Regions from separate parts of the Ammoniphilus soli genome, predicted to be linked through region 3. Evidence: riboswitches for the same ligand, from Rfam matches in the RefSeq annotation. Region 3 holds a riboswitch; each other region holds the start of a gene.

Region 1 (2,991 bases), on a different contig from region 3:
AATAGATTAAATGAAAATAGTTATCTAAAAAGTCTTGATCTTAGTTGAGATTGAGACTTTGATTTTGTTATGGGTTTTGAATAAGCTAGTTATCCATGATTAACCATAAGTAGCCCCATCTTAAAAACCGTCGTTTATGAGATGTGGTTACTCAGCTAACGGGCAGCATTCCTGTAATAATACTAGACACTTTAATACAATAGCAACTGATGTAAAGAGTTAATGAAAGCACGATTTCGCGTTTAGATAAACTGTTCCTTGCCCATACTTTTAATAAAATACTATATAGGAGGAATCAAAATGGATAATAGTTTTCCAGTGGCTACCTTACCAGCCGATCAACTAAACAAAATTCAATCTCTAGAAGAAGAAATACGTCGAGATACGAACGAAAACATAGTTCTAATTGCATATGAAGAAAACAAATAATTCTTTACACACTAACCGCTAACTAGCGGTTTTTATTTTGCTAAAAATATCAATATTGAATCTCTATAAAAGGAAGGTTGATCAAGATCTTTGACCTATGGTAAACCATCTGAAGTTTCCTCTTAGTTCGATAAACGAAACAACGAGAGAATTATGTATATTAAATAAAAGGATAGAATATATTATCTTAAATCATTTCATTTTACAGAGTAATATTTTAATAGTATTCTCCTGTATTTTGAAGTACAATACCACTTGAACAACTAAATATTGTGCTTTATGGTGCTACCGATAAATATCGTAGCTTAAAAGGGAAGTCGGTTTAAATCCGACACGGTCCCGCCACTGTAATGCTGACATCTGTTTCGTATCCCACTGGTTTAAGGACTGGGAAGGGGGAACAAATGGTCGAGGCTAAGTCAGGAGACCTGCCATAAAGAAGAACACTATAAAAACCTACGGGAGATAGGGGTGGTGTTACGTGACATGCTGAAATGGTTTGAACAAGTTTTATCAAATCAGCTATTCGTTTGTTGCACGTAAAAGCATCTTTCCAATAAGGGGGATGCTTTTTTTGTTGTTTGTTGTTGTGGTCATATTTTTGTAGAAACTACAACAATCGAAGAGAGGTATAGTATTTAACACAGGGGGGATAAGAATGAAATTGGCTTGTAAATTACGTGTCTCATTGTTGGTATGGATGATGGTTATGGTTTCTATTCTGTCTGCATGCAATAGTTCAGGTCAAGGCGAAAAAGAAACTTCGGTGCAACCAGTAAAAACTGAAGACAAACAAAAGGAACCAGAGAAACCAAAAGCCTATCAACCCGTTACTATTCAAAATTATCATCGAGAGATCACTTTTGAAGAAGTACCAAAACGAGTTGTAAGTTTAAATCAACATACAACGGAAATTATGTTAGCTCTTGGATTGGAAAATTATATAGTTGGAACTGCATATAATAGTGACGGTGAATATCTTCCCGAACTAAAGGAAAAATTCTCTAAGATACCTGTTCTCGCTGAAAAGTATCCTTCTCTTGAAGTATTACTAGGGATAAATCCAGATTTCGTTTACGGACGTGAAAGTGCATTTTCTGGTAAAGAAGCATTAGCCGCAGTGGATGATCTCGCTAAGTATGGGATAAAAGCATATGTAGCAAAAGGAACTTACGTGACTGCCGCAAAAATGGAAGATGTTTATGAAGATATCCTGAACCTTGGACGTATTTTTAATATCGAACAAAAAGCGCAAGCACTCGTTCAATCCATGCAGAAAGATATACAAGAGATCAAAAACAAAGTTGGAAAAGTAGAAAAACCGATTCGTGTTTTGGTTTTTGACAGTGGAGAAGATACCGTGTTTACGGCTGGGCAATCGTTACAAACTTCACTGATTGCCATGGCAGGCGGTAAAAATGTGTTTGATGATATCGAAAAAAACTGGGCAAAGGTAAGTTGGGAAGAAGTAGTTAAGCGTGATCCAGAGGTTATTGTGATTAATGATTATGGTAAAACCTCAGCAGACGAAAAAATCAAACTTTTATTAAATAATCCTGCAATGGCAGATGTTAAGGCTATTAAAAACAAAAGTTTTGTTGTACTTCCGCTATCAAGTGTTTTTGAGGGAGTCAGAAATGTGAGTGCATTAGAAACGTTAGCAAAAGGATTCTATCCTGAAAAATTCAAGTAAGCTGTTCATGTGGTTTAACGAGGAGAGGTGAAATACTTTGCAGAATTCCATCCAAAAGGAAGAGTTATCTAATCATAGTTCTAACATCGGTAAAATAGAAATGAAAAAACCCAGTAGTAGTAGCTACTGGGTTTGGTTCCCTATCCTCTCTATTGGATTGATTATTATCCTTTTTGTTTCAATGACCATTGCTATTACTCTTGGACCTGTTCCCATTCATCCTGAAACGGTATGGAGGATTGCCTTATCTCATCTCCCGATGATCGGGGAATGGGTACAAGTTGATTGGTCTAAGGCGCAAGAGCATATTATTTGGGATATCCGCTTTCCAAGAGTAATATTGGGAGCAATTGTCGGCGCAGGATTGTCCGTTGTTGGTGTGTCCATACAGGCTCTTGTTAGAAATTCTCTTGCTGATCCTTATATTTTGGGCGTATCCTCTGGTGCATCAGTCGGCGCTACGTTGGTGATTTTGTTTGGTGCCTTTAGTATATTTGGTCAATATGCACTTTCCGCTGGGGCATTTACTGGTGCGCTATTATCCATGCTATGTGTTTTTCACCTGTCGCAAGTGGGAGGACGCATTTCAACGGTTCGGCTATTACTCGCTGGAATTGCGATTTCAGCCGTATTATTGGCAGTAACGAGTCTCATTGTTCTTGCCGCACCGAAAGAGTCTGCTCTTCGCTCTGTGCTATTTTGGATCAAAGGAAGTTTAACAGGGGCAAAATGGGGCTATTTAACCCTTCCAGCCCTTGCCGTCATCGTTGGCACGGTGGTTCTTCTCCTTCAGTCAAGATCACTCAATGTTTTACTGATGGGTGAGGAAACAGCAAGTACACTTGGAGTGAATACAGATCAATTTCGGA
Region 2 (2,991 bases), on a different contig from region 3:
GCGTTTCTTCCTACGGTTTTCGCTCCCAGGAATAAGTCAAACTTTCCTTTCCGGAATACGATGCCGATATCTTCCTGAACCGCCCCATAGCAAGCCATTCCGCAACCGTTGAACCCGATCTTGAGCTCTTTGGGCACTTCCATTCCGCCTAAAGATTGCTGAAGCTGCTCCGCATAGGGGATCGGCTCATTCTTTTCCCCATCGCAGAAATCGCAGGCTTTTACCTGAATCACGTCCCCGATGGGCGCTAGGATAAATCCTTCTGTCCTTAAACGTTCCGTAACCTCCTCGGGCTGTGCAGCGGGAATCCGCAAAATGATTTGGTGATGCGGAGTATACTCAATGCTCCCCTTTTCCCCTGCAACCTCCGCAAGGGCAATCATCTGCCGGGGCGTGAATTTCTTGTTGGCAACGCCCGGGCTGACGGCGAATTCAAAAATGGATTCTTGCTGCAATATCGGTTCCGCTTGGTGATTTGCCTGTCCTGTTGGCGGATTGATGAGGGAGAGCGCCTCAGTCGCCCACTCTAAAGGAGTTTTTGGCGTTTCGAAGGTCTCCTGTTCCAAGGCCCAGGGCTCGTTCTCTGCTTTTAGGCGCTGATGCGGCTTTAAGGGCTGTTCATCAGCCGTGAGCGTATATTTGCGCTGGTAGCCGCGGGGGGTAATCATCAACCCGTCATAAAGGAATGTCGATGTATTGCCGATCACTACCGTCGTCAGCATCCCGATGTCATGGTCCAGCATCCTTTCAAGCGTGGTGACGATAACATGCTGGCGATCCCGATAGGCGCTTTTGACAAGGCCAACCGGAGTGTCCGGGGATCGGTATTTTAATAGAATCTTCTGCGCTTCCACGATCTGCCTCGTTCTTCTGCCGCTTCTCGGATTGTATAAGGCAATCACGAAGTCTGCCTGGCCTGCCGCTTCAATCCGTCTCGCGATCAGATCCCAGGGAGTCAGGTGATCGCTTAGGCTGATGGTGCAGGCATCATGCATAATAGGAGCCCCTAACAGCGCCGCGCAGGAATTGATGGCAGATATGCCGGGGACAATCTCCACTTCTACCCCTGACTCCTTCTTCCAGCCCTGCTCTACTAAAACTTCATAGATTAATCCGGCCATGCCATAGACGCCCGCATCGCCGCTGGATATGACCGCTACCTTCTTTCCCGTCTCGGCTTGGCGAACCGCTTCCCGGGCACGGCTGACTTCTTCCGTCATCCCCGTGCTCACTACCTCTTGATCCGTAAGCAGTCCTTGAATCAGCTCCACATAGGTGGAGTAGCCGATGATCACATCGCTTTCCTGGAGCGCCTCCCGCGCCCTCTTGGTTATATGCTCAAAGCTTCCGGGACCAAAGCCAATGACTAGCAGCTTCCCTTTCATGGCTGTACCACCCTTTCTTATTTTCCATACGGTTGGTCAATCAAATAACAGGAGAAAATCCGGCTATCTGAAATTTGAGGGTTCTTTCGATGAAAATAGCAGGAAAAAGCCCGGCTATTTCTTTGAAATGCGCAAAATTTGATAGTTTTGCCTGGCTTAACAGGAAATATGTCCGATTATTTGGCCCTTTTTCTAGCCAAACACTTAAATAGCTGGAAAATCTCCTGTTATTTCGAAAGCTAACGAGACCTCCTGCAACAAAAAGCTGCAAAACCAAAAAAGCACCTCCAACCATGAATGGTTAGAGATGCTTTAATAGCTACTAAAATCATTTCATCAAGAAGACAAAATGGCAGACTGCATCCTAACACTCTCCTATTCCTCGTAGGTTGACCGTGTTAAAGAAATAGGCAGGTCTCCTGACTTAGGACTTCCTTCCAGCGCCTTCCCAGTTATGATTCCAGTGGCTGTTGCTGAAAGCCGCTAATTTTCCATTAGCGTCCATCACAGTGGCGGGACCGTGTCGGATTGTACACCGAGCTTCCCTATTAAGCTGAACCTAGATTCAGCACCTATCTCTTCATTCGCTATTCAATTGTACAACTTATAGATATGGTCAAAAGTTCTTAATATGCCTAAATCATACAGAAAAGCCAGTTGGCATTCAACACCTTATTTCAATTCGATATATGTTCCATTTTTCAGAATGCAGGTCTCTATCCCGTAAAACCCTGCGATGGCTTTGATTACACTGCCATGGGTGATGAGCAAAATCCGGTCGCTGGGATAGGCTGCCTCCAGATAGCGCAAGCCCTGCTGCAGCCGTTCCCGGAAAGAATCCAGGCTCTCTACCCCGTAGCATCCTTCCGCCATTTCCTCCACATCTTCGATCTGGTAGCATTGGCGGATTTCATCGATGGTCTGGCCTTCGAGATCCCCGAAGGAGCGCTCCTGAAACTCGTCGCGCAGTTCGGCCGGAAGCCGCAGAATCTCGCTGCAAAGCGCCGCGGTTTGCTGGGTCCGAAGCAGAGGGCTTGCAATCATCCGATCAAAACGATAGTTTAGTTGGGTTGAAAAAAATTCACCAATCTCCAGGATTTGCTTAATTCCCGTCGAATTAAGCGGAACATCTTTTCTCCCTTGCATTCGCCGCTGTACATTCCAGTCTGTCTGTCCATGCCTTAAGAGGGTGAGTTTCATTTGCTTCTTTCCTTTACCAGAATTTCTCGAATCCCATTCTGCCTATCATAACCAGGGCGAGAAACAGGAGGGATACAAGCTTCATCACCTGTACGGTTTCTCTTATATCCTGAGCCCGGATCGGCCGCAGGGGATCGCCGAGCCTTGCCCGATGGGACGGAACTCCCTGATAATAATTCAAGCCCCCCAATTGTATCCCTAGTGCGCCAGCCATCCCAGCCTCGGTGAACCCGCTGTTGGGGCTCGGATGAAGCCTTGCGTCACGCCGGACGATCTGCCAGCTTGCCGTGCCGTTATGACCTTTTATCCAGCAAGCGACCACGAGAACAGCCGCAGCCAGCCGCGCCGGAATATAGTTGGCCCAATCGTCAAAGCGGGCTGAAGCCCAGCCTAAATTCATGTATCG
Region 3 (2,991 bases):
TCCTTCTCTTTTTTTGGAACCCTCCTTTTGTGCATGAAATGTGAGTATTGGACATTTCGAAACATACCTATAGAGGTAAAGTGTTGAAACATAGCCTATATTCGTTTAAGATTGGAAAGAAAATGGCTGCTTTATTGCAAGATAAGCGGTCATGGTACAGACAATTAATGATCGATGAAAAGTAAATTTTCATAATACCGCTACTACGATATCGAATTGCCATATTAAGTGATTGATGAGGTGATCAACGCCCTATGAAACAATATCTTGACTTATGCAAACATATTCTAGACAACGGAGTCAGAAAAGATGACCGGACAGGCACCGGTACCATCAGTACATTTGGATATCAAATGCGGTTTAACTTAAAAGAAGGATTCCCGCTTATAACCACGAAAAAGCTTCATCTCAAATCGATTATTCATGAACTTTTATGGTTCTTAAAAGGGTCTACCAATAATAATGAACTGGAAGAGGTAGGCGTCAGAATCTGGAGGGAATGGGCAAAGGAAGACGGAGAGCTAGGCCCGATTTACGGGAAGCAGTGGAGATCGTGGGCTTGTGAAGATGGTTCAACTATCGATCAGATCGAACAAGTAATTAAAGACATCAAAACTAATCCTGATTCCCGGAGACTTATCGTCAGTGCGTGGAATGTAGCCGATATTCCTAAAATGGCGCTAGCTCCCTGCCATGCATTATTCCAATTTTATGTTGCCGAAGGAAAACTTTCTTGTCAGCTATACCAAAGATCAGCGGACGTCTTCCTAGGCGTTCCCTTTAACATCGCATCCTACGCTCTGCTAACGATGATGATCGCGCAGGTGTGTGACCTTGAGCCAGGAGATTTTGTTCATACCTTTGGGGATGTTCACATCTATGCGAATCATCTCGAGCAAGTCAAGCTGCAATTGACCAGAGAACCAAGATCCTTACCGGTGATGGTTCTTAATCCGGAAGTCAAGAACATCTTTAACTTTAAATATGAAGATTTTGAGCTTCAAAACTATGATCCTCATCCGCACATTAAAGGAGAGGTTTCCGTATGATTTCAGTGATAGTCGCTATGTCCAGGAATCGGGTGATCGGAAAGGATAATAAGATGCCATGGCACCTGCCAGCCGATTTGGCCTATTTTAAGCGCACGACGATGGGGCATACGGTACTCATGGGAAGGAAGACGTTTGAATCGATGGGGAGGCCGCTTCCAGGAAGGAAAAATGTCATCCTAACTCGTCAAAAAGATTATCAGCCTGAGGGCTGTATGGTTCTTCATTCTATTGAGGAGGCCCTGGCTGCATTTAAAGGGGAAGAGCTTTTTGTGATCGGCGGCGCAGAGATCATTAAAGAATTCTTGCCTGTTGTGGACAGGCTTTACCTTACTCTCATTGATGAAGAATTTGAGGGAGATACCTTTCTCCCCGAGCTTCACCTCGAAGATTGGGTAGAGTGTTCGAGAACGGATGGAGAAACTGACGAGAAGAATACTTATCCTCATACCTTCCTAGTTTATGATCGAAAGTCTGCCGTCTGAAAAGTTTTATATGGACATCTTTGCCATTCTGAAATATAGTTAGAACTAACAAATGAATATCCTAAAATTTATGGATAGGTGTATTACGTGGTTCACGCTGTGTCACGTATTGCTTAATAGGGAAGCTGGTGAAATCCCGGCACGGTTCCCGCCACTGTAAATCGGAGCAACCTGCAAATGGCCACTGTCTGAAAGCTGGGACGGGAAGGTGCAGGAAGCGGTGATGATGAGTCAGGAGACCTGCCTAGTCCAATTGGAACAAAACCTACGGGAAATAGGGAGGTGTTTGCAAAAAGGAACGTCACGTGTGCAAGTACGTGTAATTTTTCAGTTCCGTGAATGCAATTTCTCAGCACTCAACCCTCGAAGGTTGGGTGCTTTTTTATGTTTACTATGGAGGGGAAAAATGAAAAAACCATTAGTGTCATTACCAATTTTGCTGATTGCGGCCCTAACCGTTTATTTCTGGGCCAACTCCTCTGAACCAGCCTATGCAATGCATATTATGGAGGGTTTTTTGCCCCTAGGCTGGGTGATTTTCTGGTGGCTGCTGACCATACCTTTTCTGATCGTGGGGTTCCGTTCTATTCGCAGCAAAATTAAAGAACATCCTGAGCTGAAAACCATGCTCGGCTTATCTGGTGCTTTTGCTTTCGTATTATCGGCTTTAAAAATCCCATCGGTTACAGGAAGCAGCTCCCACCCAACAGGGGTAGGTCTTGGAAGCATTTTGTTCGGGCCAACAGCCATGGGTGTTCTTGGTACGATTGTTCTTTTGTTTCAAGCCTTGCTGCTCGCCCATGGAGGACTTACTACACTAGGAGCCAATGCTTTCTCCATGGCCGTCGTCGGGCCCTTTGTTGCCTATGGCGTTTATGTGCTTAGCCTCCGGCTGAAGGTATCCTTTTCCGTCGCTGTTTTTTTAGCAGCCATGCTGGGCGATCTGGGCACGTATTTGGTTACCTCCCTTCAACTGGCGCTTGCTTTTCCGGCTGAGGTAGGAGGAGCAATGGCTTCGTTTGCCAAGTTTTCCAGCATCTTTGCCCTAACGCAAATTCCGATTGCCATAAGTGAGGGGTTATTGACCGTCATCGTGATGAACTTGATTAGCAAATATAATATGAGCGAATTAAAATGGCTAAAAATTCCCGTAAAGGAGGTGCGCTAATTGAAAAAAAATATTCTGCTGCTTTTCCTTGCTGTTATGATTGCCGTTATTCCCTTATTAATGCAAAAGGATTCTGAATTCGGAGGGGCCGATGGGCAAGCCGAGGAAGCGATCGGGGAGATCGCGCCTGACTATAAGCCGTGGTTCGATGCGATATGGGAGCCGCCGGGCGGGGAAACCGAGAGCCTGTTATTTTCCCTTCAAGCGGCGATGGGGGCCCTCGTGATTGGCTATGTCGTAGGCTATGGGCGTGCCCGAAAAAAATACTCCATGGAGTCTAAGAACAAGC
Region 4 (2,991 bases), on a different contig from region 3:
GCCGCTGGTATTCTTATGGCCCCGGATATCGGATCCCCTTGCCCTGACCTTGCCGAAATAAAGCCCCATTCCCCCGCCGTTTTTGGATACCTCGGCAAAATGGGATACGCTGGAGTAAATCCCTTTGAGGCTATCGTCCACGGTATCAATGAAGCAGCTGGATAACTGATGGTGTACCTTTCTTGCCCCGCTCATCGTCGGAGTGGCAAAGGTGAACCGCAGCGCGGAAGACAGATCATAGTAGGTTTTTGCCCACTCCATCTTATCCTCCTCCGTTCTTTCGGATAAGGCCAAATGCATGGCAATGCCCATGAACATTTCTTGCGGCAGCTCCAGGATTTCCCGGTCATATCCCCTGATCACATAGCGGTCCAGAATCATCTTTAACCCGCTATAACTGAACAGGTAGTCTCTTTCCGGGCGAATATAGCGCCCCAATTCCTCTATCTCCTCACGGGTATAACCCTCGATGATGTACGAGCCAACCAATCTTTGTTCCGTCATATTCTGGATCAGCTCAAAAAAATCGCCATACCCGAACGTGCTGTAGCCGCGATTCAGACTGGCTTCCTTGTAGGCATCATAAGCGAGAAGCTTTCCTGCTACCTGCTGCCATTTCGGTTCGCTGATCGAAGTCAGCTCAACCGCCGTCTGGATCAGGGTCTTTTGGATTTGCCGCGTGGACATCTGGTCCTTCAGCTGAATTTCTACTTCCTTGACCAAACGCTCTGGGGTATAGCCTTCATGCTCCAGCTCTCCGCACGCAAACTGGGCTACGACTTTAAGCTTTTCAATATCCAAGGAATTTGCCGTTCCGTTTCGTTTGATGATCGTGATCATGAATTCCTCCTGAAGATGATTTTGATTTTAAACGCAAAAAAAGCACTTCTCCCCAATAAAGGGAAGAAATGCTTCACTGCACGAGAATAACCCCATGAAAATGTCCATTTCAACACCTCCCTAGGCTCCCGTAGGTTCGTCGCGTCAAACGTGAAACAGGCAGGTCTCCTGACTTAAAGATCATCATTCTTATCCGCCTTCCCAATCCTTATGGATCAGTGGCATTGAGGATAGGAACTCCCTTATCACAGTGGCGGGTCCGTGTCGGATTATTCACCGAACTTCCCTTTTCATCCTTGATTATCCTCAAGGAACCTATTCACACAAGATATGTAATTCAATTGAACTTTACACCTATATATAGGTTGTGTCAAGGGGAGGGTTTATTTTTTCGCTAACTCCCACAATGCATCTCTCATCACCAGCATCCCGTTCACGCAATCCGGCAAGGATGTCCACTCCTCCGGAGAATGGCTTTTCCCGTGGAAAGAAGGAACAAAAATCATGCCGGATGGGACATGTTTTCCTATGATCATGGCATCATGCCCGGCTCCGCTTGGCAAAGTTCGTGCAGGCAGTCCATTTCGCTCAGCTGCCGCTGCAACGGCGCTTTGGATCCAGTCGGGGACCAGGACAGGAGGAATGGAAATAATGTGATCGATTTCTACTTGCAGTCCGCGTTTCTGTGCGGTTTCCTGAGCCAGCTCGATAATCGCCTCCAGCATCCGCTCTCTCGTTTCCTCCTGAATGTCTCTCGCATCCACGAAAACTTCCGTTTTCCCCGAAATGATATTCGTGCCGTTGGGGAAGACGTTGAGTTTTCCTACGGTTGCGACGGCTGTCGGGCTAAACATACGGGGAAGCTTTTCTATTCCCAAAATAAATTCAGAAGCTGCCGCAACCGCATCCTTTCTCAGATGCATCGGGGTGTTTCCGGCATGGTCCGTGCTCCCGAGAAACGTAAAGGATTTCCAGGAAGGGCCGGCTATTCCGTTCACGATTCCAATCTTTTTTTCTTCGCTTTCTAGAATTCTCCCCTGCTCAATATGCAGCTCCAAAAAGGCAAAGATGTCTTCCGGGCGGCGGCGGCTTTCAGCGATTCGATTCGGATCATATCCTGCCTCCCTCATCGCCTTCTCTAGGGTAACCCCATCTGCGTCTACAAGTCGGCCTAATTCATTAGGGGTGACTTCCCCCATCATGACCCGGCTGCCAAATAAACCTTTTTCAAACCGAGCCCCTTCTTCATCGACAAACACTGCAAGTTCTATGGTTCGATTCGGCTTTTTTCCTTGCTTGATCAAGGATTCTATCGCCATCAGACTGCTGAGACAGCCTAACGCCCCATCAAACGCTCCGCCATTCGGAACCGTATCTAAATGAGAACCCGTCATTACGACCGGCAGCTCCGGGTTTTCCCCTTCCAAGCGCCCAAACAAATTGCCTACCGTGTCTTCGTAGACGTCAAGCCCCATCTGTTCCATCCAGCTTCGGAATAACTCTTTCACTTGGTTTTCTTCTTTCGCATACGGGTAGCGGGTGATTCCACCTTCCGGAGTGGCTCCGATCGCCGCCATGTCTGCTAGCCTTTCTGCGGCCTCGATTGGATCAATGCCCTCCACCTGTGGGCACTGCTCCAATTCTTCTAACAATCTTTCCTTTGAAAAAACTTGCAACCTGTCCACCTCACTTTTCTTTATCATATCATAAGGTTGGTTTCGAGAAATGATCGAGAAATTTTAATCGTTTTTCGAGAGATTACATTACTTTTTCGAGAAATTCTATGGGTAACGGATAACGGTCCGCGAATGATGTATGCTTATTGTTAAAAATACGGTCATATTTTCTAATTTAATTAAATTACTAACAGTCTAATCTCCCCAACTTCCTCTAAAAATAAAATTCCACCGAAAAAAGCCGGCTTGCAGGAGAAATTTCCTCCCCAAGCCAGCCTCCTACCGATCCCCCACCAACCCCAGCAGGATCGCATCCTGCAAGTCATCCATCACTTGGTCATCCTTCGCATAGCCATTCATCATAATCGAAAAAGACAGCCATTCCCCTTGTTCGGTCATCGCGTAACCCGACAGCGACCGAACGCCTGGCAGCGACCCGGATTGGGCGATAATCCTGCCTTCTGCAGGAGTACCA

Evidence for each region. Region 3 has a riboswitch for cobalamin ahead of ABLT31_RS10410 (energy-coupling factor ABC transporter permease). Riboswitches for the same ligand answer to the same signal wherever they lie in the genome.
Region 1: it holds a riboswitch for cobalamin, as region 3 does, so the genes downstream of both, ABLT31_RS33075 (ABC transporter substrate-binding protein) here and ABLT31_RS10410 (energy-coupling factor ABC transporter permease) in region 3, are expected to answer to the same signal.
Region 2: it holds a riboswitch for cobalamin, as region 3 does, so the genes downstream of both, ABLT31_RS24780 (hypothetical protein) here and ABLT31_RS10410 (energy-coupling factor ABC transporter permease) in region 3, are expected to answer to the same signal.
Region 4: it holds a riboswitch for cobalamin, as region 3 does, so the genes downstream of both, ABLT31_RS22100 (ribonucleoside-diphosphate reductase subunit alpha) here and ABLT31_RS10410 (energy-coupling factor ABC transporter permease) in region 3, are expected to answer to the same signal.

The regions. Positions count from the first base shown of each region.
Region 1 is NZ_JBEGDL010000039.1:39,802-42,792, forward strand. It holds gene ABLT31_RS33070 (hypothetical protein) at 301-429, shown strand; cobalamin riboswitch at 693-879, shown strand; gene ABLT31_RS33075 (ABC transporter substrate-binding protein) at 1,088-2,122, shown strand; gene ABLT31_RS33080 (FecCD family ABC transporter permease) at 2,223-2,991, shown strand, end outside.
Region 2 is NZ_JBEGDL010000016.1:60,052-63,042, reverse strand. It holds gene cobJ (precorrin-3B C(17)-methyltransferase) at 1-1,385, opposite strand, end outside; gene ABLT31_RS24780 (hypothetical protein) at 1,426-1,662, opposite strand; cobalamin riboswitch at 1,778-1,976, opposite strand; gene ABLT31_RS24775 (histidine phosphatase family protein) at 2,058-2,585, opposite strand; gene cbiB (adenosylcobinamide-phosphate synthase CbiB) at 2,599-2,991, opposite strand, start outside.
Region 3 is NZ_JBEGDL010000004.1:22,378-25,368, reverse strand. It holds gene ABLT31_RS10420 (thymidylate synthase) at 255-1,049, shown strand; gene ABLT31_RS10415 (dihydrofolate reductase) at 1,046-1,534, shown strand; cobalamin riboswitch at 1,594-1,796, shown strand; gene ABLT31_RS10410 (energy-coupling factor ABC transporter permease) at 1,941-2,702, shown strand; gene ABLT31_RS10405 (energy-coupling factor ABC transporter substrate-binding protein) at 2,703-2,991, shown strand, end outside.
Region 4 is NZ_JBEGDL010000012.1:202,100-205,090, forward strand. It holds gene ABLT31_RS22100 (ribonucleoside-diphosphate reductase subunit alpha) at 1-840, opposite strand, end outside; cobalamin riboswitch at 982-1,173, opposite strand; gene ABLT31_RS22105 (Zn-dependent hydrolase) at 1,224-2,516, opposite strand; gene dacB (D-alanyl-D-alanine carboxypeptidase/D-alanyl-D-alanine endopeptidase) at 2,796-2,991, opposite strand, start outside.